Regions from separate parts of the Alteromonas sp. ABE4_545 genome, predicted to be linked through region 1. Evidence: predicted binding sites of a transcription regulator. Region 1 holds the regulator's gene; each other region holds the start of a gene.
The links. Region 1 encodes FNR, which switches genes on or off when oxygen is low (the NO sensors DNR and NnrR bind a similar motif). Its sites were predicted from a motif close to TTGATCTAGATCAA; they were not measured.

Region 1 (8,168 bases):
TGGTATGTGCAGCCTGTCATGGTATGGACGGAAAAGGCAACCAGATGTTGGGAGCGCCTAATCTAACAGACAACATTTGGTTGTACGGTGCTAGCGAACGCGCCGTCACCGAAACACTCACCTATGGTAGAAATGGCGTGATGCCTTCATTCAAAAAGACCTTGGGCGACGACAAGATACACGTAGTCGCAACATACGTGTACAGCTTGTCTCATTAACGCCGTTTAATAATGGTTAAAAGCCTCGTTTTTACGGGGCTTTTTTGTGTAAAATCAATAATAAGCCCTACCTTTCTGTTAAGGTAGCTAGTCTGAAAATGATGAGTATTCCTGCTATGGGTAATATTGACGCTTCTACACCTTGGTACAAACAATTTTGGCCGTGGTTTCTTATCGCCGTACCGTTCGCCACATTAATTATGGGCTACGTGCTTTTTTACCTTGCCACACACACTGAACACAGTTTGGTCGTTGATGACTACTACAAAGAAGGCAAGGCGATCAACATGAGTATCGACCGGATAGAAGAAGCGAAAAGACGCAATATTCAAACCTCACTGACTATCGATAATGGCGCTATTGCATTGCAATTTGACTCCGGCGTGCCAAAAGACGGTACCGCGATGAAATTGAGTTTTTATCATGTCACCCTGAAATCACGAGACGTAGAAGTGTTATTGTCCCGCGATGCCAAGGGGATTTATCGCGCTTTCACCGAAGCCGATTTGAGCGGTAAATGGTTAATTACCCTTACCCCTTTCGACGAGGCGTGGAAAATTCAAAAAAATCAAACATTGCCCTATTCCGGCCCATTTGCGTTAGTTCCCTAGCCCGTTTATGACCAAAGATTTTGCCAACGCCTGTTATCATTGTGGGCTTCCCTGTGAAGACGATTCACCGTTTTTTACAGAAATACTGGGCGCCCCTCGACAGTTGTGTTGTCCAGGGTGTCAGGCCGTTGCCGAGTCAATTGTTGCCAACGGGCTTGAAGACTATTACCAATTCCGCACATCACCCGCAGCCAAAGGCGATGACGAACTCGATAAAACACTGGCGACATTAGCGCTTTATGACGAACCTGCACTACAGGAAGAGTTTGTTTATGAACAAGGCTCACACGCCCAAATACAACTGACTTTAGAAGGCATAACCTGCGCCGCCTGTGGGTGGCTGATAGAAAAACAGCTCGCAAAAGTGCGAGGTATTGTTCAGGTTTCGGTGAATGTTGCCCAGCGGCGCGCCGCCGTCACGTGGGAAAAATCACAAGTCACACTGAGCCAAATTCTCAACCAGTTAAAAAAAATTGGTTACGACGCTCAGCCCTTTCAGCCCGATCAACATGAAGCGTCATTTCAGAACGAACACCAACATTTGCTTAAAAAACTCGGTTTAGCTGGCTTGATGACCATGCAAGTCATGATGTTAATGGCTGGTTTGTACTTCGACCTCTTTGGCAATATTGCACCTGAAACCAAAGATTACTTTTTCTGGGTTGCACTGGTACTCACGACACCCGTTGTTTTTTATTCAGGCAGTCAGTTTTATTTGGGTGCATTAAAAGCCTTGCAAGCGAAAACGGTCAATATGGATGTGCCCATTACTATTGCGATATTTGCCACTTATTTTGCAGGTATTAAAGCAACCCTATTACACGCAAATGACGTTTACTTTGAATCGATTTGTATGTTTATCTTTTTGTTACTATTGAGCCGGTTTCTTGAGCATCGTGCACGGCATAAGGCAACGGAAATATCTGCAAATTTAACGCATTACGTTCCTGTTTCAGCCCTGCGTATCGGTGATGACGGCCAATTAACACCGTGCTTAGCTAAACAATTGCGCGAAGGTGACATTGTTGTGGTTAAGCCAGGTGAAACCATTCCTGTCGACGGTGTCATAGAAGAAGGTGAAGCTCTGGTTGACGAATCAATGTTAACTGGCGAATTCGCTCCGGTGAATAAAAGCAAACACGCGAAGGTTTACGGAGGCACAATAAATCAAACAAATACCTTAACTGTAAAAGTCACCGCAACGCTCAAACATGCATTGGTCAGCCAGATCTTGCGCTTACAAACATTGGCAATGGCTGAAAAGCCCCGTATTGCTCAGCTGGCAGATACATTTTCACGGTATTTTGTGTTGGCAGTTTTGTTGATCGCGTTTGGGTCATTTGGGTTTTGGTGGGCCCTCGGCAACGACCATGCATTTTGGATTATGATTGCCGTATTAGTAGCAACATGCCCTTGTGCCTTGGGGCTAGCCACACCCACTGCATTGATTTGTGCAATGGCAAAGCTCAACAAAAAAGGCGTGTTAATCAAAAATGCCCAAGCATTAGAAACGTTAACACGTGTTAATATCATCGCGTTGGATAAAACAGGTACGTTAACCGAAGGAAAGTTTGTCATTGCACAGCAATGGATAGCCGATGACACTTATTCACACAGCGATATATTATCCATAGCAGCGAACTTAGAGAGTCGCTCAGAACACCCCATTGCTCGCGCGTTTACTGGCGCAGACTTCCCTGTGTTAAACCTGTCTCATTTTAACGTGACCGCCGGCGGAGGTATTGGGGCAACATGGCAAGGTAAACACTGGCAAATCGGTTCGCGCACTTACACTAAAGCAACTAACCATGAGCAATTTCCGCTCGCTAACGTGTTCCTCACCTGTAATGAGCAACTTGTAGCAGCATTCGATGTAAGAGATGTGATCAAGCCAGAAACTAAAACATTGTTGTCGCGATTAAGCCATTATCGGCTGCTACTATTAAGTGGCGATGCCAAGGCCCAAGTCGCCCATGTGGCGGATCAGTTGTCACTGCAAGACTTTGAATTTGAACAAAAGCCCGAAGACAAATATACACATATTCAGGCATTACAAGCTAAAGGCCGCCGTATTCTGATGATGGGAGACGGTATTAATGACGCGCCAGTAATGGCCGCTGCCGATGTGTCTATCGCGGTAGGTAACGCTACTGATGTCGCCAAAAATGCCGCCGATATCGTGCTACTTAATCCACAATTAACCCTGGTTGCCGAGTTACTCAGCATTGCTAAGCAAACGAAGCAGAAGATCCGACAAAATATTCTGTGGGCAGTAGGTTATAACGTGATAATTTTGCCCTTTGCGATATTGGGTATTCTCACGCCTTGGATGGCGGTAATTGGCATGTCGTTGAGTAGTATCATTGTGGTATACAACTCTGCGCGATTGCTAAAACAGGAGTCAACATGAGCATTATTTATGTGCTGATCCCATTGGCGATTATTATTGTTGCCATTGCTATTGGGGTATTTTTTTGGGCCGTTAAGTCTGAGCAATTCGAAGACTTAGAGCGTCAGGGATACAGTATTTTGTTTGATGATGATCTTCCTCCTGAAGAGAAAAAGCTCGCCCAAGAACGTCAAAAGCTCAACAATAAATGAATGACCTTCACTTTTTCGCGGCCTTGTTAGTCGGTATGGCAGGCGGCGTACACTGTTTGGGAATGTGTGGCGGCATTGTGGTGGCTATGTCTGCGGCTGTTCCCAAACAAAGGTCAACGTTGCCTTATGCGCTCGCCTACAATGCAGGACGCATTGTCAGCTATACCCTCGCCGGTGCGTTAACCGGTTTACTCGGACAAATGGCGAGTACATCGCATATTTTTGCATTGCCTGTTTTAAGCGTGGTAAGCGGCACCATGCTAGTCTTAATGGGTGCCTATTTGGGGCAATGGTTTATGGGCTTACGCCGATTGGAGCAGATCGGTGCTTTGCTGTGGCAGCGAATACACCCTTTTTCCAAACGCTTTGTTCCCTTTAAAACCCCACTGTATGCCTTTCCCTATGGGTTTATTTGGGGTTGGTTGCCTTGTGGTTTAGTGTACTCAAGTTTAACCTGGAGCCTTGCATCTGGTAGTATGCTTAATGGTGCTGTAACGATGTTGGCGTTTGGTTTAGGGACACTGCCTAGCCTACTCTTAATGCATGTTGGCGCACATTCACTCTCTCGTTGGTATAAGCATAAAATTACTCGCAGACTCATCGCGCTTGTTCTGATAAACTACGGCTTATACTTGATTTATTTGGCGATCAATAGTATCAACTAAGGTCTCCAAAGGACTATAAAGATTGTTATGGCTAAGAATACCGAATTTTCTATTCACTGTCAGAGCTGTAGTTTCAGCCACCTCTGTCTACCTGTGTCGTTAAACAAAACCGAAATTGAGTCGCTCGATGATATTATCGAACGTAAAAAGCCATTACATAAAAACGACAAACTAGTGGAAGCCGGTGACAAATTTACCTCTCTTTACGCAGTGAGAGCGGGTTCCTTTAAATCATTCGTAAGTGATGCCGATGGTGAAGAGCAAATCATCGGGTTCCATTTCCCCGGCGATATTATTGGCTTTGATGCCTTGCGAGAAAACGCCCACCAGAGCTTTACCCAAGCGTTAGAGACCGCGATGGTGTGCGAATTACCTTACGAAACCCTAGACAAAATGTCGGTACAATTCCCTAAGTTGCGACATCAGATCATGAGCTTTATGAGTGCAGAAATTAAACATGACCACGATTTAATGATGCTACTTAACAAGCGTACCGCCGAAGAACGCTTAATTTATTTTCTCGCCCACTTATCCAAGCGGTTTGAAGAGCGCGGTTTTTCGTCAAAACAATTTAATTTGAGTATGACGCGCAACGAGATTGGCAATTACCTAGGGCTGACGGTAGAAACCATTTCTCGCTTGCTGACTCGCTTTCAAAAAGAAGGCATTATCAAGGTTGAAGGTAAACTGATCACAATTCTCGATTTTGATGCAATGGATGACAAACTCCACAGCATGGATATTCCAACCACCAGCATTCCTTGCTAAGCCTCTAAGGCCCGTATCATAAGCACATTAAACTCCGAATTTAATGTGCTTTAAATCCCCTATTCGCTTGATCTAGAACAACTAGTTTATTTAGTAATCCGCTTAAAAACGCCTACACTTACATTACGTAAACGAACTGTTTGGTGTTTGATATGATTAACTATAACGCGCTACTTGTCGTCATCGACCCAGATTCCGATTCCCAGCCCGCGCTCTCTCGCGCACTAGAGTTATCTGAAAAAACCAATGCGTCCATAACAGCGTTTATGACCGTATATGACTTTTCGTACGATATGACAACCATGTTGTCGATTGAAGAACGTGAAGCAATGCGTGCAGCCGTTGTTGCCGACAGAAAATCATGGCTCAATAGTTATCTGCAAAGCCAAACTAGCGCGAAAATAGAGGTAGTTGTTGAATGGAACAACCGACCTTACGAAGCAATTATTAAAGCTGCGCTACAACATGAAAGCGATGTTGTAGTTAAAGCAACCAAGGCTCACGACGACTTTAAATCGGTGATATTTACACCAACCGATTGGCATTTACTACGCAAATGCCCTGTTCCTGTATTACTGGTTAACGAACATGATTGGCCAGACAATGGCAACATTATCGCTGCGGTAAACGTCGGCACGGAAGACCGAGAGCACGCCCAGCTAAACGACAAGATTACGGTGATCGCCAAAGATTATGCCGAGTTACTAAGTGGCCACGTGCACTTGGTTAATAGCTACCCAGGCACTCCACTCAACATAGCAATAGAAGTACCGGAATTTGACCCCGTGAGCTACAATGACTCGGTGAAAAATCACCATTTAGAAGAGATGGAACTGCATGCGAAACGTTATTCGCTCCCGTTAGATCAATGTCATGTTCGCGAAGGGTTACCCGAAAAAGTAGTGCCACTAGTCGCTGAGACAATCGATGCTGAATTAGTAATTATCGGTACCGTAGGCCGTGTGGGGCTATCTGCTGCACTCATCGGCAATACTGCTGAGCATGTTATCGATTCGTTGAATTGTGATGTATTGGCAATCAAGCCCGACGGATTTGTGTCGCCGATTCAGGGCTAATTTGGCGTGGTGCATGTTATTAGTGAAACCCATGGTGATTTTCAGATATAATGCCGGCCTTTTATAGGCAAGCCCGATATCTATTATGAGTCACCAGGTCAATACCTCGGCAACTGACGCCAGTGCCGCATCACAAAGTAAACAAAAATACAGCTTCAATAAGCTCCAAAAACGTCTTCGTCGTAACGTAGGTAAAGCCATCGAAGATTTCGGCATGATTGAAGATCAAGACAAAGTGATGGTGTGTTTGTCTGGTGGTAAAGACAGTTATACCATGCTGGATATCTTGTTGTTTTTACGCAAAATTGCCCCCATTCATTTTGATATTGTTGCGGTTAACCTCGACCAAAAGCAGCCTGGCTTTCCCGAACACATTCTGCCGGAATATTTAGCTTCTTTGGGCATTGAATACAAAATTGTCGAAGAAGACACCTACTCTATCGTTAAAGACAAAATCCCAGAAGGGAAAACCACGTGTTCTCTGTGCTCTCGCTTACGTCGTGGCATACTCTATCGCACGGCCACTGAACTAGGCGCAACCAAAATTGCCTTGGGCCATCATCGTGACGACATGCTAGAGACCTTATTCTTAAATATGTTCCATGGTGGCAAGCTAAAATCTATGCCGCCTAAACTAGTGAGCGATGATGGCAAGCACATTGTCATTCGTCCATTAGCCTATTGCGCAGAAAAAGACATCGAAAAGTATTCTGCCATCAGTGATTTTCCGATCATTCCTTGTAACCTATGCGGCTCACAAGAAAACCTACAACGCCAAAACATTAAGCATATGCTTCAAGACTGGCATCGCCGTTTCCCTGGGCGTATCGAGTCTATGTTTAGAGCAATACAAAACGTTGCGCCTTCCCATTTGGCCGACAGTAAGTTATTCGACTTTAAAGCAGTACAACGCAGTGATACGCCAGTCGAAGATGGTGATATTGGTTTCGACGCACCAGATCTTGCACCCGAGATAAAAACCGTAGACACTGAGGACTCTATTGAGATCATCAACTTAACGGATAAGTAACGGTATGAAGATCGGTATTGCGCTAGGCTCTGGCGCTTCTCGTGGATGGGCGCATATTGGCATCATTGAAGCGTTAGAAGAATTAGGCATACAAATTGACGTTGTAGCGGGCTGTTCCATTGGCGCATATGTCGGCGCTGCCTATGCGTCTGGCAAATTACCAGAGTTAAAAGAATGGGCCTGTTCACTTACCGAGTGGCAAGTTTTATCTTTGATGGGTGTGGGAATTCGAAGAGGCGGCTTAGCCAGTGGCCAGAAAGTATTCGATAAACTCAAAGATGAGTTTTGCGCACCGACCTTTGAAGAAATGCAAAAGCCCTTTTCCTGTGTCGCGACCGATTTATACACGGGCCGTGAGGTGGTATTCAACAAGGGCGAAGTGGGCACTTCAATACAAGCGTCTTGCGCCATACCAGCATTATTCTCGCCTATCGCCCATGGCGACAGGTGGTTGGTTGACGGTGCCGTGGTTAACCCTGTGCCGGTAAATTTATGCCGTCAGCTGGGGGCAGATTTTGTGATCGCCATTAATCTCAACGCTGATTCACGCCCTATTCGACTGGCGAAACAAGCCGTAGAGCACGAAGAAACCAACGAAAAGGCCGAGCACTTTCTCAAGCGAGGACAAGATGTTGTACGTCAATGGTTTACGCCAGAAGACAAATCGGAAAAGCGCCAAGCTCCCGGCATTTTGAGTGTGATGAGTAATTCGCTCGAAATTCTTCAAGCACGGGTTACGCGCTCAAGGTTGGCAGGTGAGCCACCCGATCTTCTATTTGAACCGCAGCTTACCGACGTGGGTTTGATGGAGTTTCATCGCGCTGAAGAAATGTGCAAAACGGGTAAAGAAACGGTTGAACGATTAGCCAAACAAATTGAATACCAATTACTTTATGAAAGAGAGCCAGCAGAATAAGCTGGCTTTTTATTGCGTGACTTACGCACACACCTTCACTACTTTTCTACGACTGCCGTGATGCGAAAGGGAGTCTCGGGTAACGACAACGCTTGCCCCGTAGCCAGCCAGTCGTCTGTTAGCGATAAAACACCGTCTTCAATACGCAAATTATCAGTAAGTGCGGTGTTGAGAGAATGATTTGTAAAGTGAATTTGCAGCCCCACTACATCAGGCATCATAAATGACAAAAACCCGCCCATTTCATCGAAAAAGGCTTTGTACTGCTCTTCAATCTGTACTA
Region 2 (8,168 bases), on a different contig from region 1:
AGTTATTCCAACAATCTTCCGTCAATTCGGAAACGGGAGGGCAATAATGCCAACAAAGAGCAAAACCAACAAAACGTGTTTGAGCGACGGCCCAGATTGGACATTTGAATTGCTTGAACAGTACGAGGCCGAAATCGACCGCGTCGCCAAACTCTATAAACTCGATATTTATCCGAACCAAATTGAAGTGATTACGGCAGAGCAAATGATGGACGCATACGCCAGTATTGGCATGCCCATTAACTATACTCATTGGTCATTTGGTAAAAAATTTATTCAAACCGAACAACAATATCGTCGCGGTCATATGGGGCTGGCCTACGAAATCGTCATTAATTCCGACCCGTGTATTGCCTATTTAATGGAAGAAAATACCGTGACTATGCAAGCGCTGGTGATGGCTCATGCCTGTTACGGGCATAACTCTTTTTTTAAAGGTAACTACTTATTTAAAACATGGACTGATGCGAGTTCCATTATCGATTATTTGGTATTTGCGAAAAAATACATCCATCAATGCGAAGAAAAGTACGGCGTAGAAGCGGTAGAAAACACTCTCGATTCGTGCCACGCCCTCATGAACTATGGCGTAGACCGCTACAAACGTCCTCAAAAAATCTCTATTCACGAGGAGCAATTACGGCAGAAACAGCGGGAGAAATATTTGCAGTCGCAGGTTAATGATCTGTGGCGCACGCTCCCTGAACACCACGCTGAACACAAACCGCAAAAACTGCGTTTTCCCAAAGATCCTCAAGAGAACTTACTCTACTTTATTGAGAAAAACGCACCACTTTTAGAGCCTTGGCAACGAGAGTTAGTGCGTATTGTAAGAAAGGTCTCGCAGTATTTTTACCCCCAAAAACAAACCCAAGTAATGAACGAAGGATGGGCCTGCTTTTGGCATTACCATATTCTCAATCACCTTTATGACGAAGGGCTTGTCAGCGACCGCTTTATGCTCGAATTTTTACATAGCCACAGTAGCGTGGTGATGCAGCCGGAATACAACAGCCCCTACTATTCAGGTATTAACCCCTACGCCCTTGGGTTTAATATGTTCATGGACATTAAACGGGTGTGTGAAAACCCCACAGAAGAAGACAAATATTGGCTACCTGAAATTGCTGGGAAAAACTGGTTAGACACCGTGCATTTCGCCATGGAGAATTTTAAAGACGAGAGTTTTATTAGCCAGTTTTTGTCACCCAAGCTAATGCGCGACTTTAAACTTTTTGCGATTGAAGACGACACGGCTAACCCTTTTATTAGTGTATCGGCAATTCACGATGAAGAAGGCTATGCGTTAATTAGAGAGCGCCTGTCGGCACAGTACAATTTGAGTAACCTCGAACCTAACATTCAAGTTTACAATGTAGATGTGCGCGGTGATCGCTCACTCACTCTTAGGTACATACCACAAAATGGTGTACCACTCGCCGATTCAAAAGACGAGGTGATGCGTCACCTGCATCGCTTATGGAAGTTTGATGTCAGTTTGGAAGAAGAAGTCAGCCCCGGTGTCGTGAAAACCATCGCTTGCTGCAGGCGGTCACCAAATGCAGCCTAACCACATGAGGTTGTAAAGAATAAGTATTGCAACATTAACTCACAACAGGCCTTGTTACTTGGCGTAATTAGGCCACTATTTTTGACTCCGAAACTGGCAGCCCTTGTTGCGCAAGATATTCGAATGCGTCATCGACATTTTCGAAATGCGCAACAATGTGGTTTTTGTAGCCTTCTTCAAACATCTTGTTGATTTGAAAGTCTTTTAGAGGGTCTGGGGCGTAAACTCTCACGGTATGAGACATGCCGTTGTCTACACACCACTCCAGCATTTCCTTCACCATAGCCTCAACGGCAGGCGTAGATAACGCCCACTCCTCTAAATAAACAATGTGCGCCCAAGGTTTGTTCCACACTGTTTTGGCGAGTGCTTTAAATGCGCGAATAAAACGTTTTGCGATCCCTTCATTCCAAGCGCCGTACACATACACCACTAACACTTGGTTGTCTTTTCGCAATTCATATCTTGGCTTATTCGACATCTTTTCACCTGACTACATCTGAAACGCTACGCTGTTGTTGTATGCGAGGCACTGTGTTCCATCGCTTTACCTTTAACAAATAGTAAGCTTAAGGTACCAATCATTGCAAATACCGCCGCCAAAAAGAAGGTTTCGAATGCCCCTTCACCTTGTTGCCAGTATAAACCCGCTATGTAATTCCCGATGGCACCACCAATTCCAAACGCCACACTAATATAAATTGCCTGTCCACGACTCTGGCAATGGGCTGGAAAGTACTGATAGATAAAATGGACTGAAGCCGAATGATTAAGACCAAAACTCAGTGCATGAACCAATTGACTGACAAACACCCACAGCGCCACATGGGCATAATCAGCTAGCATGTACCAGCGCAAGCTAGTGAGCAATAAACAAGTGAACAATAGTGTTTTTACACCAAAGCGGCTGATAAAACGCCGCGCAATCAGAAAGATGCCGACCTCAGCCAATACGCCCAACGCAATAAATAATCCGGTTTCTTGGCCTGAATAGCCGAGATCACGCAAATAAAGAGCAAAGAAACCGTAGTATGCGCCAAAGCTCATTTGCAACATAGAGGCAGAGAAAATAAAGATCACAAAGGGCTTGCGAAATAACAATGGCAAAATAGGTGTCTGATGGCTTTCAACGTCTTCAGCTCGCGCAGGCTGCTTGATAAACAGCGAGCTGACGAACAACAACGACAATACCATCATTGACGCATACACTGGAGCCTCAGAAGAAAAGACATCCAATGCTTTACCTAACCCAACGGTTAAGACAATAAAACCAATACTGCCCCACAAGCGCACATTGCCATACCCGCCTTTGCGGTTGGCCACGCATTGCATCGTGATGACTTCTAACTGCGGCAAAACCGCCGTCCAAAACATCATCATTAATCCAAACACTAAGGTGAGTAACCAGAAGCCGTCAACCCAAAACACCGCGACAAAACTCAGTACCGTTAACCCACAACCTAGTCGTAGTACTCCTACGCCATCACCCGACTTATCGGATAAATTAGCCCAAAGTGTCGGCCCTACAATGCGGGCAAGAGTGATAATTGCGAGCAGCTTACCAATATCTACCGAGCTGAATCCTCGTCCGTCGAGGAAAATCCCTAAGTACGGGGTGAGTACCCCTAATTGGCCGAAATAGAGAAAATAAGTAGCACACAAAATAAAAATATTGCGGCGAGAAAAAGAAGACCCGTCTAACATAACGGGCCTTGCGTGTAACAATTGAACATACCGTCCCTTGATTTTATTGAGCAGACCCCGGAATAATCGGTGTTTGAGAACTCACATCTGCATTTTGCGCCCGATGGCGTAGGCAATGGTCCATCAGAACGAGTGCCATCATTGCTTCTGCAATAGGCACAGCTCGAATACCCACACATGGGTCGTGACGCCCTTTGGTAACGATATCAATAGGGTTACCGTCAATATCAATAGTACTGCCTGGTACAGAAATACTCGATGTGGGTTTTAGCGCCATGTGTACAACCACATCTTGCCCGGTTGAAATACCGCCCAATACGCCACCAGCATGGTTTGAGGTAAACCCTTCTGGCGTCAGAGAATCTCGATGTTCACTGCCCAGTTGGGTGACTACGTCAAAGCCGTCACCAATTTCCACACCTTTCACGGCGTTAATCCCCATCATGGCATGAGCAATATCGGCATCTAAACGATCAAAGACTGGCTCACCCAAACCAACAGGTACTTGGGTAGCAACCACTGACACTTTAGCCCCCACAGAATCGCCTGATTTTTTCAAATCACGCATGTACGCATCCAGTGCGTCTAACTTGCTCTCATCAGGGCAAAAGAACGGGTTGGTATTAATCACATTATAGTCAACCGTATCCATCGCAACTGGACCAAGCTGAGACAAATAGCCGTGAATTTCAATACCGTGTACTTGCTTAAGGTATTTCTTGGCAATACCCCCCGCCGCAACGCGAATAGCCGTTTCTCGTGCCGATGAACGGCCGCCACCACGGTAGTCTCGAGTTCCGTACTTTTGTTGATAGGTGTAGTCTGCATGACCAGGGCGAAAGCGATTTGCGATGTTGGAATAGTCTTGGCTGCGTTGATCTTTGTTTTTTATCAACAACCCAATACTGGTTCCTGTAGTCTTGCCCTCGAACACACCAGAGAGAATTTCCACACAATCATCTTCGCGTCGCGCCGTCGTATAACGAGATGTGCCCGGTTTGCGGCGGTCGAGATCAATCTGTAAATCTTCTGCGCTAATTTCAAGCCCCGGAGGACAACCGTCCACAATACCACCTAACGCGATACCGTGACTTTCTCCAAACGTGGTAACAGAAAACAACTTACCAAAGGTATTACCTGCCATAATGCGTGTCTATTCCTTCTCTTGCCAATAACGCTCTAACTCTTCACGAACCACAGCGAAAATACCTTGGCCACCGTTCTCGAACGACAACCACTCAACTTGTAATCCGGGGAAACGTGCTGCCATGTGCACTTCACTGTTCCCCACTTCAACAAACAACCAGCCGCCCGCAACCAAGTGTTTGGGTGCTGCCTGCAAGATAGTCTCAACTATATCTAAACCGTCTTCGCCCGCCGCTAATGCCAGCTCAGGCTCGTGATGGAATTCATCGGGTAAGTCACCCATGTCTTCCGCATCAACGTAGGGCGGGTTTGATACGATAAAATCGTACTGTTGGCCTTCCAACGCAGTAAATAAATCGGATTGGATAGGAAACACGCGGTCAATCACCCCGTGTTCTTGAATATTCACGTCGGCAACAGCAAGGGCATCGGTGCTAATATCAACCGCGTCAACTTCTGCTTCGTCAAAAGCGTAGGCAAGCGCAATCGCGATACAGCCGCCTCCCGTACACATATCCAAAATACGACGAGGCTCGTGTTGTACCCACTGTTCAAAGCGGTTTTGTATCAGTTCAGCAAAAGGTGAACGTGGGATCAGCACTCGCTCATCGACATAAAACGGCAAATCACAGAACCATGATTCATGGGTGATATAGGGTAATGGCAAACGAGTTTGCACACGCTTTAACACCAATTCCGCCACTTTCGAGCGTTCACTGCGCGTTAATCGTGACGCGAAAAGACCATCGCCAGTATGCTGTGTGATCGTATGTGGGAGGTGCAAAGCTTGCAGAACCAAGCTCACAGCTTCGTCCCAAGCGTTGTCTGTACCATGACCAAAGAAAAGCTCAGCGTCGTTAAAGCGGCTGACAGCCCAACGCACAAAATCCAACATAGTGTGGAGATCTTCAATGGCTTCATCGAGGTAAATTTTATCAGTCATAAGACTCGCGGTGCATGTGTTGCGACAAAGCTGGTATCATACCGAATGTTGGCGTAAACCCAAACAGGTAGCGGCCAGTAAATTACGCTATTAGTTATATTTACTTTATCTGTTCTATTAGAACTGGTTATTTATCCGTCAACCAGTTGAGAATCGCCCTATATCAACCTTAACGATGCGCAATAAAGACCACTGAACATGAAACGCTCTCCTTTTAAAGATGCTTTAAAAAAGATGGATCGCACGGCGCTGCGGCCTCGCAAGAACCTGCAAAACCCCGAAGATTCAACAGAACAAGAAGAGCCATCTTTCGCATCGCTAATGTCTGGCGTAAAACCATTAACCCAAGATACCTATGTTCCACCGAGAAAAAAGCCCCGCCCCGGCAAAAATCAAGTACAACTAAAACACCACAAGCAGCGTGAGGCTAGCTTCGCTTTTTCTGATATTTACCAAGCGCATTTTAATCAACATGGCCCGCTGAAACATTGTCGTGAAGACGTCCCCACCTTTGAATTAAAACGACTTCGTCGTGGCGACTATTACCCTGAATACGTGCTCGATTTACACGGTTTAACGCGGGAGCAGGTAAAACAAGAGTTGTCAGCGCTCGTCGACACGGCGCGAAGAGAGCTCATTGACTGTATTTGTATTGTGCATGGAATTGGTGAAGGTGTGCTGAAAAATGCGCTACCTCATTACTTGGTACAACACCCATTTGTGAGAGCATTTCACCAAGCACCATTAGAATATGGTGGTCACGGCGCATTGTTGGTACTACTCGATGTGAATCATCCTCACAGTCAATACGACTGATATAAAACTCAAGCAAAAAAAAGCTACCTGACCGCACTCTAAAAGGATAACGGCTCAAATTACCCCTCTCGGTTCAGGTAGCTACGCCAAAACTGGCAGTGAGGACGTGCGACGAACCTGCTCGTTCGTCTCCTCAAACAACAAACATCGGTAGCAATTATTTATCGTGATCAGCGCTATTGCTCACGAATAAATAAGTGTAATACGCCATCATCACTACAATGATGAAAATACCTAACAAAGACCCCCAGACCACAGGATCTTTAATCATTGTCATAAACATACGTCACCTCGAACAGTGTGCATTGCCCAGTCAACCTTTGAGCGTATTACGTTAAAAAACACCACACCTAAAACCGTTTTTGGTTGGATTAAACAAAAAAGTTTGATGTTTTGTTTCGATATGAAGAGTTTGCAATGAATGGAGAAAAATAACCCTGATCTAAATCAAACCCTTGCAGAGCCTGACTTCAAGAACATGACCTAGATCAAAATTTAAAACAAAGACTGCGTATTTCAACGCAAAAGAAAAATAGAGAACAAAAAAAACGCATAAAATGGCGAAAATAGTATTGAAAACAATTCTCATTTACAATAGTATTAATCCTGCCTGTTCGACGTTAGATATTTACGGTCTTGGCCTAGCGTCGTATCTTTAGACAGGTGCAAGGGGTTGCACCTGTCTTCTTTTCCCACCCAGTTCTCTACCACTTAACTAAACAGTTTCCAAAACCAACTTTTCTGTAAGTCTTCTTCACATGTTTTAAGTTGCGATGCATAGCGGAGCGAACGCGATTTCACCGTGCTTGACACTTTTTTCAGCCACGGTTTGGCATTGTAGGAACCACGGCGATATCCACCCCAGCCTTCGTGGTAATTTAAATACTGCGCATAGGCATCCCATTTCGACACGCCGTTCACTTTATGCGTTTTGCTGATAAACCATCCCATAAAATCGATAGCATCTTCAAAATCATCGCGATCAGCACCACTGTTTCCTGTTTCGCGAATATAATCGCTCCACGTAGGTGTTTTGGCTTGAGAATAACCATAGGCAGAGCTTACCCGACCCCATGGAATTAAACCGAAGAACACATAATCTCTCGGCGGTAAGGCATCGTGGCGAAACGAGCTTTCTTGATACATCATCGCCATTGGCACGTGAATAGGAACGCCCCATTTGTCCCTCGCATCAGCTGCAGCATCATACCAATCGTCTTTTTCGTAAAAAATTTCACAAAGATTGCTGATGTCTTTTGGAGGAGTGGTTGCACACCCCGCTAGGAGTAGCGGCGTAGTCACAACTACACCGGAGAAAAACATGCATATTTTTTTGAACTTTCTGCTCATAGGATGTCCAACTCTATAGTTCTAGCATAGTGTGTTTCCCTGGAACGAATCTTGTGCCTGACGAGTTTTCGTCAGGCATTTTTTTTGGCTGGAGGCGCCGCAAAATAGTCTCGTATAAAGTCGTCAAAATGCACACTATCTGACGTTTCTATTGTTCGTTGGGCTGCTAACGAATCAACCGCCGCTTGCTTAAACCCTGCTTCGTCTTGAAATTGATAGTCATAACCATCAAACGCTGATTTATAGTGCTTTGCAATATCACGACCCACATAGCCGTTATCACCCTCTTCGAGCAATTTAGCTAGCCACTGCCCAGATAATGTCAGTGATGGGTCTTGCACCTTTTTCCATTCGCGGGCAACGGCATCACTATATCGCGTATTGTTGTTTGCGCGGTCTAATAATGCTGCCGCTTGAGAAAAGTCAGCAAACAAACTTTCTGCCCATGCCGACATTGTTACCTCAGCGCCATCGCGAACCAGCGTTAAACCGGGCTTTCTGCCCTCAAGTACAATACGCTTCAAGTTTTCATCTGATGCTTTAAATTGCACTTCATCCATTTCGGCACTGGGCTTAAGTAAACAACTCACTAAAAACACATCGAGAAAATCGATTTGATCGCGCTCAATCCCAACCGGA
Region 3 (8,168 bases), on a different contig from region 1:
ATACAACGCAACGTACTCTCGTTCAGAGGGAAGTCCCAAAGCTTTAGGATCAAGCCCACCTAACCCCGACACATTGGGTAAATTTGATGGTAAGCGCCACTGCATACATTGATAGGCTAAATCGGCGATAGGATGCCCCAAGGTACTCAACTCCCAATCCAGTATGGCTTTAATCGATAAGGTGTCGTTGTCGCCTTGCTCAAAAATCATATTATCGAGCCTAAAATCACCATGCACGATGGAAACTTGCCCGTCATCTTCAGGTATATGTTGTTGAAGGTAATCGATAAGTGATTCGACTTCGGGTATGTCACGAGTTTGCGACAAGCGATACTGTTTGGTCCATCGCCCAACTTGTCTTTCAAAATAATTACCAGGCTTGCCGTAATCAGCCAAACCCGCGGCTTCAACGTCTACACTGTGCAAAGCCGCCAAAACTTGATTCATTACGTCATACGCATTGGCTCGTTGGGCATTGTTTAATTCGGGTAAGGCGGCTTTCCAAAAGATATCGCCTTGGATGTATTCCATCACATAAAACTGGCTTCCCAACACATCAGTATCTGTGCACAAGTGCAATACCTTAGGCACAGGCACGGCAGTATCGGCTAAAGCGCGCATCACACGGTATTCACGGTCCACGGCATGGGCAGATTTGAGCAGCTTACCGGGAGGCTGTCGGCGCAAGACATATTTGCCACTTTCTGTCTCAAGCAAAAAAGTCGGGTTCGACTGGCCACCCGCAAACTTGGTGGCTTCAACGAGCTTACCCAATGGCAAGTGTTCGTCAAAGTAGTGTTGCAACAAGGGTAAATCCAATTGCATGGTACTCATTGCTCCCCCTACTTCGCCGTTTCAGCGATGAGGTTACGACCCAGTTGCATCATATGAACTTGGTCTGGGCCATCCGCCAAGCGAATGGTTCTGGCATAGGCATACATGGCCGACAAAACGGTATCTTGGCTTGTGCCCATAGCGCCATGCATTTGAATACTCTCGTCAATAACTTTACAGGCCATACGTGGCGCAACAATTTTAATTGCCGCGATGAGGTCTCTCGCCACCTTATTACCAAAGCGATCCATCTTGTCTGCCGCTTTCAAAGTTAATAAACGCGCTTGCTCGATATCACAATACATCTGGGCGATAGATTCACGTACCGACTGTTGTTTACTCAAAGGTTTACCAAATGCGATACGGTCTTCCACCCGTTGACACGCTAAGTCGAGTGCTCGCTGGGCGCATCCGATCAAGCGCATACAATGGTGAATACGGCCCGGACCTAAACGCCCTTGCGCGATAGCAAACCCCTGACCTTCACCAACCAAAAGGTGACTGGCTGGCACGCGCACATTGTCGAACAACACTTCCGCGTGACCAATTGGCTCATCGAGATAGCCCATAGCTGCCATAGGACGCACTACCGTTACACCCGGCGTGTTCATTGGCACCAATATTTGCGACTGTTGCGCATGCTTGGGCGCATTCACGTCGGTTTTCCCCATCACCACCATAATCTGGCAATTACTGTTCATCGCACCACTGGTGTACCACTTTCGGCCATTGATCACGTAGTCATCGCCATCACGCACAATCGCTGTTTCAATATTGGTCGCGTCACTACTGGCAACAGCGGGTTCCGTCATGGCAAACGCCGAGCGGATCTCACCGTTTAACAGCGGCTCCAGCCATTGCTTTTTCTGCTCTTGGTTGCCGTATTTGGCCAGCACTTCCATATTGCCGGTGTCGGGCGCACTACAATTAAATACTTCTGCACTGAAAGTCACACGCCCCATTAGCTCGCACAAGGGCGCGTATTCCAAGTTCGTTAATCCTGCACCATAGGGCGCGTATTCTTTGGTTAAAAACAAGTTCCACAAACCCGCATCTTTGGCCTTTTGTTTTAACTCATGCATCAAAGGCAGTGTGGTCCATTTGTCCTCTGCGTTTTCCACCGCTTCGATATATTCCTTTTCGATGGGGAAAATATGCGCCTGCATAAAGTTGTCTACTTGCTCGATAAGCGCTTGTGTTTTGTCACTGTATTCGAAGTCCATAACGTTACTCCAGATTAACTGTAGGTAATGGCATGCTGGCGCGAAGGCTGGTCCAGATGCGGAATATTATTAAAACTACCGAGCTGCGCGCGTTCGCGATTTACGAACAACTCTGCAAAGCTGGCATTGCGAATTTGTAAATTGACATTGATAACAGACGCAGCCGGATAATCGAGCATCAACCCCATCATCATGGCCATTGCCCCACCTGAACTCACCACCAGTTGAGTGCCTTTTTGTTGTTGAATGGCAATCAGCGCATCAGTGACACGGTGTTTAAAATGGTCCCAGGTCTCGTCAATACCTTGGGTATCTAACACACCCGCTGCCCACGCCAACATGGCTTGACGTAGCAACCGATAGTAAGCTTCTCGGGGGGCATTGGCTGTAACTGCCTGAGATGGGTTAACGCTGATAAAGGCGTTGGCAACCGATTGAAAATTAAATTCATTTAAACCCGTGTGAACAGAAAACTCATGGTGATAATCTCCGCCGCGACAGATGCCTTGGGCGGTTTCTTGGTGACGCACCATATCGCCACACCATACGGCGTCAAAGGCTTGGTTGCGCTCTCGGAAGTACTCGCCTAACCATAGCGCTTGTTGATGCCCAACATCGCTCAATTTATCGTAATTATCTGCGCCAAAGGAGGCTTGTCCATGCCTCACGAGATACACTTTTCCCATTACGCCCTTCCACTTGTAACAACAATGTTAACCATAGTAGAAAAAATTAACGCATAAGTTTAATTGATAAGGTGAATGAGTTTAGATTCAGAAAAACTATAGTTTGACGGGTAAAATCTTTGCGCTCGCGCAAAACAACAGGCCGAGAGACTTACAATTCGATACATTTTTGACGAATATCGTTATGATACTGTCATTAATTTACGTTAACGTAAGCTTAAAAATAGCCCCATGCCTTGGGCACCAATAAAAATAACTATCTTTAGTCACTAGCTTTTTGCACGGAATTTGGATACATCCCATGCTTAGATCCCCACGTTCTTTTCACGTTAAATCTCTTTCAACACCACTCACCGCAATTGCGCTGTGCTGTGCGAGCCACGTGAGCCTTGCGCAAACATCAAATAACCAACTTGAAACCATTGAAGTTACGGCCCAAAAGCGCACACAGAATTTACAAGAAGTGCCTATCGCGGTAACCGCTTTAAGTGGTCGTGATTTAGAAGAAACCGTGTCTTTCGACCTCTATGATTTACAAGGTTACGTACCTGCGTTCCAGGCTTTTCAAAGTCAAAGTGCCACCAACTCAGGTTTTTCTATTCGCGGCATTGGGACTTCCACCCAAAACTTTGGCTTTGAGTCTTCAGTCGGCCTCTATGTCGATGGTGTATATCGCCCTCGTCAAAACTCAGTGATCAACGATTTGGTCGATGTTGAAGCGGTAGAAGTACTACGTGGCCCACAAGGCACCTTGTTCGGTAAAAACACCCCTTCTGGGGCAGTGGTAATGCGAACCAAAGCTCCCAGTTTTGAAAATGGCGATGGGTTTGTGCGAGTTACAGTAGGTAATTACAATTTGCTCAACCTCGCGGCGGCTAGTTCATTCAACGCCATCGACAACGTACTGGCACTGCGCTTTTCCGGATTTACCTCAAACCGAGACGGCTGGGTAGACGATGTATACCTAGGCGATAACACCTTAAATAACCGTGACCGTTCGGGCTTTAGAGCGCAAGCGCTTTATACCCCGACAGATAATTTGTCTGTGAGAGTGATTGCCGATTACGCTGAACTCAATGAACATTGCTGCGCCGCATTAACCTGGCAAGACAATCGCGAAGCGAATGAAATTGAAGGGAAATACGGCACTGATGCATTGTTAATGTCGCCGTTGCTCAATGCAACACTGTTCACGCGCGACGACTTTTATGACTTTAAAACCGCCTTAAGCCAACTGCCAACATCAAAAATGGAAGATCGCGGCCTTTCAGCTGAAGTTAACTGGCAACTTACTCACGACTGGTCACTTGTGAGTATTTCAGCACTGCGAGCTTTTGATAGTTACGATGAAATCGATTCAGATTTCACTAATGCCAACCTCCTGACCACAATAAACGACGCCGAGCAGCGCAGTACGTCTCAAGAGCTGCGTTTACATTACGACGGTGATAACGTGCGGGCGATTTTTGGCGGCTTTTATTTTCATCAAGCGTTAGACCTTAACTTTACTATGCGCATTGGCGATACTTTCCCTACTTTTTTCGCTGCCAGTGCCGCAGAAATTCAGCCTCTTGTAGACGGTATCAATCAACTGAGTAATGCTACCGGCGGGCTGATCGCGCCTGCCGCAACAGCAACGCCAGCAAACACCGACTTTTTTCACTCGGCTGACCAATCACAAAACAGCTATGCACTGTTTGCTCAAAGCGACTGGGAATTGGCCGAAAACATGACCCTAACCACGGGCATACGCTATACGTGGGAAGACAAAACCCTCACCGGTCGCTATACCGAGCAAGGGCCTGGTATTAATGGCATGTCGTCAGATAGGTCACAATGGCCCAACCCTACTGCTGCAGCGACTGCCCTTTATAATGCGGCTGCTGCACTGGGCAACGGTCAACTACCTAGCAATAGCGACTTAGCAGCTTTAGCTCCATTTCAATCGGCTGGCTGGGGGTTCTATTTCTTAGACACGTCATCTATTCGCCCACGTCCTGATTTAGACGAGAAGCTAGAAGACGAACAAATTACCGGTACGGTAAAACTGAGTTATCAACCCAGTGCAACCCAATTGTGGTATGCCAGTTGGGGCACGGGGTTCAAATCTGGAGGTATTAACACCGACAGAATTTCACCTGAGCTAGACCCAGTGTTCGATGCAGAAACCACTGAAAGTATCGAAGTGGGAATGAAACAAGAATGGCAAGCGTATAATCTGCGACTCAATGTCGCAGGCCACTACACCACATTAGACGATTATCAAGCCACCACTTTTACAGGTAGTGGGTTTAACTTACAAAATGCTGGTAGCATCAATACCAAAGGGGTCGAAGTGGAGCTAACTTGGTATCCCTTCGCAGATACTCTAGTACACGCCTCTTTTATGCGTAACCTTGCGTACTTTGACAAATTTGAAAAAGGAACCTGTTGGGTTGCATACACGTGGCACACAGGTGTACAAGACCCAGGACAGGCAGATGGCGCAGCCTATTGTTCACGCAGTGGTGATCGCTTAGGTTTTGAACCACAAACCACCTTCGCATTAAACCTACAACAAACTATCGAACTGTTTGGTAGCCAACATGTGTTATCAGCAGATTACCAATATACCGGTGACATTTTATTAGACGATAGTAACGACCCATACAAAAAAGCAGACAGCTTCAGCCTACTTAACGTGCGCTGGCAGTGGATGTTAGAGGAATACGACGCAGATATCACTTTTTGGGCACGCAATGCCCTAAACGAGGAATACGTGGCTAAAAACGGCTTTGATGTACCCGTACAAAAAGGCAAAATTATGGCCTATCCCGGTATGCCTCGAACATATGGCATTACCCTCAACAAGCGTTTCTAGCGCTGTTGCGAACAAGCCAAGCCTCGTTAGTAGCAAACGGGGTTTGGTTTCCTCTATTCATTTGAACAAGATCAATACCCGACAATAAAAACCGCGTTACTCTGTTGCCCATACGCCATCTAATCGGGAATTGAGCATGACCCCTACGCCCTTAACTCATCATTTTTTTGATAGCGCACTACTCAAAAAATACAATATTAATGGTCCGCGCTACACCTCTTACCCTACAGCATTGGAATTTCACGACGGCGTAGATGACACCCTGTTAGCCAAAGCGAGTGCAGATAGTCAGGCGACTGGATTATCGCTATATATCCACATCCCCTTTTGCCATAGTTTGTGTTACTACTGTGGTTGCAACAAAATTGTGACCCGTCACCCCGAAAAAGCAGACAAATATCTGGATTATCTCGCACGAGAAATCGCTTATCGCGCTCCCCACTTTGCTCACTTGCCGGTACAACAAATCCATTTAGGTGGCGGCACGCCTAGCTTTTTATCCGATGAACAACAAAGCCGTTTGATTGCGATGCTCAAGCAACATTTCCGCTTTGTTGAAGCGCCAGAGATGAGTATTGAAATTGACCCTCGCACTGTTGACTTAGCCTATTTGGATACGCTTGCGGCACTAGGGTTTAACCGCCTCAGTATCGGCTTGCAAGACACAGATTACGGGGTGCAGGAAGCTATCAATCGCGTACAAAGCACGCAACATATTGCCGACCTAGCCAACTACGCCCGTGATATTGGCTTTCGTTCAGTGAACCTTGATTTAATCTACGGCCTACCGCACCAAACGTTGTCGTCGTTTTCCACCACGTTAGCGGCGGTAAAAGCGATATCACCAGAGCGTATTTCACTGTTTAGCTATGCCCATTTACCCAGCCGCTTTGCCGCCCAACGGAAAATTCGAGACGAATGGTTACCCACCGCAGAAGATAAACTCGCGTTGATGAAGTTAGCCATGACAAGCTTAACGCAAGTAGGATACGACCTGATCGGTATGGACCACTTTGCCAAACCCGACGATGAACTGGCTGTTGCTCAGCGCAAGGGCTATTTACATCGCAATTTCCAAGGCTACACCACGCAAGGTGACTTAGACTTACTGGCCTTGGGTGTGTCTTCAATCAGTGCGGTGAATAATGTTTATGCACAAAACCCTAAGACATTGAACGACTACTACAGCGCCATAGACGCAAAACAAAACATCACGGTAAAGGGCGCTGTATTAGATAAAGATGACATGATACGTCGTGACGTGATCCAAACCCTGATGTGTAATTTGCATCTCGACATGAAGGCAATAGAACAAACATATCAGATTTGTTTTACTGATTACTTCGCAGAAGACTTAGCGAGACTTGCGCCTTATATCCAAGACCAATTAGTCACAGTATCAAACAACAGTATTCAGGTTGCGCCCAAAGCCCGCCTGCTTATCCGTATGATATGCATGGCGTTTGACGCCTATCTGGCACAAAACTTAAACCAGCAACGTTACTCACGCGTGATCTAATTTGAACCGGGCAGTGACAGACTGCCCGAGAGTTAACTGCATTCGCTCTAACGACAAACGACTAATCAGGGAATACAAGGGTTGGTCCCCCACGGTCAGTGTCACCAGAGCTTGATGTTCAGACACCAAAGCGATGGTCTCAATAGTCGCTTGTAACGCATTTAACATCGACGACTCATGCCCTGTGTGCAAATCAAGGCTAACGGCGTCTGCATTCACTTTCACATGCACCTTTTCACCCACGCGTACAGGGTTGGCAACGTACAGAGTCTGTTGCGCCACAACACATTGCATTAGCCCATATTCAGCGTCTGTTTGATTGTTGTCACAAAGAGTGCCGGTAAGTACGCTAAAACGCGGTACTGTATGCTGGCTTTGGTATTGGGCAACTAAGGCTTGTGCGTGACCTGAGTGCTCAATTTTACCACCAGATAACACCACAGCCTGATCACAATACAACGCTATATCAGCAAGCTGATGCGACACCATCACTACTTTAAACAATCCCGCGTCAACATAATGCCTTAGCCTAGCGAGAATACGCTGACTCATTGCACTGTCCATTGCGCTTGTGGCTTCATCTAACAATAACCATCGCGGCGCGGCTAATATGCCTCTGGCCAGTGCCACGCGTTGCGCCTCTCCACCTGACAGCGTAAACACCGACTTTTCGAGCAAATGCGCACACTCGCACACCTCTGCTACTTGATGCAGTGTGGGTTGTATTTCGCCTTTTGCTAATTCCCTGCTTTTAACGCTGGGCCGGTTGCGCGCAAAATCGGTAGCAAGCGCCAGGTTATCGCGCACGTTGAGATGCGGGAACAAGACCGGTGTTTGGTACAATAAGTGTATTTCTCCCGCTTTGGCTTGAAGCTCCCTAAGGTCGTTACCATCCCATTGGCCTTGGGCTTCAATTGCAGTTGTACAAGAAAGCACGCTTAACAAACTGGACTTTCCCGCACCTGAAGGTCCAGTGATACCCAACATGTCACACGGTGAATTAAACCGTATATCTACGTCTATCGGCACAGGCTCGTTGGCCTGAA

Region 2: the regulator FNR is predicted to act here: its motif matches at 6,658-6,671, upstream of ACXAH6_RS05300 (DUF3149 domain-containing protein).
Region 3: the regulator FNR is predicted to act here: its motif matches at 5,665-5,678, upstream of hemN (oxygen-independent coproporphyrinogen III oxidase).

What each region holds. Positions count from the first base shown of each region.
Region 1 is NZ_JBSWYY010000022.1:12,081-20,248, reverse strand. Features, by position in the region: gene ccoP (cytochrome-c oxidase, cbb3-type subunit III) at 1-218, shown strand, start outside; gene ACXAH6_RS16160 (FixH family protein) at 317-829, shown strand; gene ACXAH6_RS16155 (heavy metal translocating P-type ATPase) at 837-3,239, shown strand; gene ccoS (cbb3-type cytochrome oxidase assembly protein CcoS) at 3,236-3,430, shown strand; gene ACXAH6_RS16145 (sulfite exporter TauE/SafE family protein) at 3,427-4,095, shown strand; gene fnr (fumarate/nitrate reduction transcriptional regulator Fnr) at 4,123-4,863, shown strand; gene uspE (universal stress protein UspE) at 5,016-5,939, shown strand; gene ttcA (tRNA 2-thiocytidine(32) synthetase TtcA) at 6,025-6,969, shown strand; gene rssA (patatin-like phospholipase RssA) at 6,974-7,885, shown strand; gene ACXAH6_RS16120 (DUF2987 domain-containing protein) at 7,924-8,168, opposite strand, start outside.
Region 2 is NZ_JBSWYY010000004.1:24,836-33,003, forward strand. Features, by position in the region: gene ACXAH6_RS05265 (YeaH/YhbH family protein) at 1-47, shown strand, start outside; gene ACXAH6_RS05270 (SpoVR family protein) at 47-1,570, shown strand; gene ACXAH6_RS05275 (hypothetical protein) at 1,638-2,051, opposite strand; gene ACXAH6_RS05280 (MFS transporter) at 2,078-3,274, opposite strand; gene aroC (chorismate synthase) at 3,318-4,418, opposite strand; gene prmB (50S ribosomal protein L3 N(5)-glutamine methyltransferase) at 4,428-5,363, opposite strand; gene smrB (endonuclease SmrB) at 5,562-6,179, shown strand; gene ACXAH6_RS05300 (DUF3149 domain-containing protein) at 6,337-6,456, opposite strand; gene ACXAH6_RS05305 (transglycosylase SLT domain-containing protein) at 6,891-7,529, opposite strand; gene gshA (glutamate--cysteine ligase) at 7,601-8,168, opposite strand, start outside.
Region 3 is NZ_JBSWYY010000001.1:255,835-264,002, reverse strand. Features, by position in the region: gene ACXAH6_RS01245 (phosphotransferase family protein) at 1-834, opposite strand, end outside; gene ACXAH6_RS01240 (acyl-CoA dehydrogenase family protein) at 843-2,057, opposite strand; gene ACXAH6_RS01235 (histidine phosphatase family protein) at 2,072-2,743, opposite strand; gene ACXAH6_RS01230 (TonB-dependent receptor) at 3,045-5,603, shown strand; gene hemN (oxygen-independent coproporphyrinogen III oxidase) at 5,740-7,122, shown strand; gene ACXAH6_RS01220 (ATP-binding cassette domain-containing protein) at 7,108-8,168, opposite strand, start outside.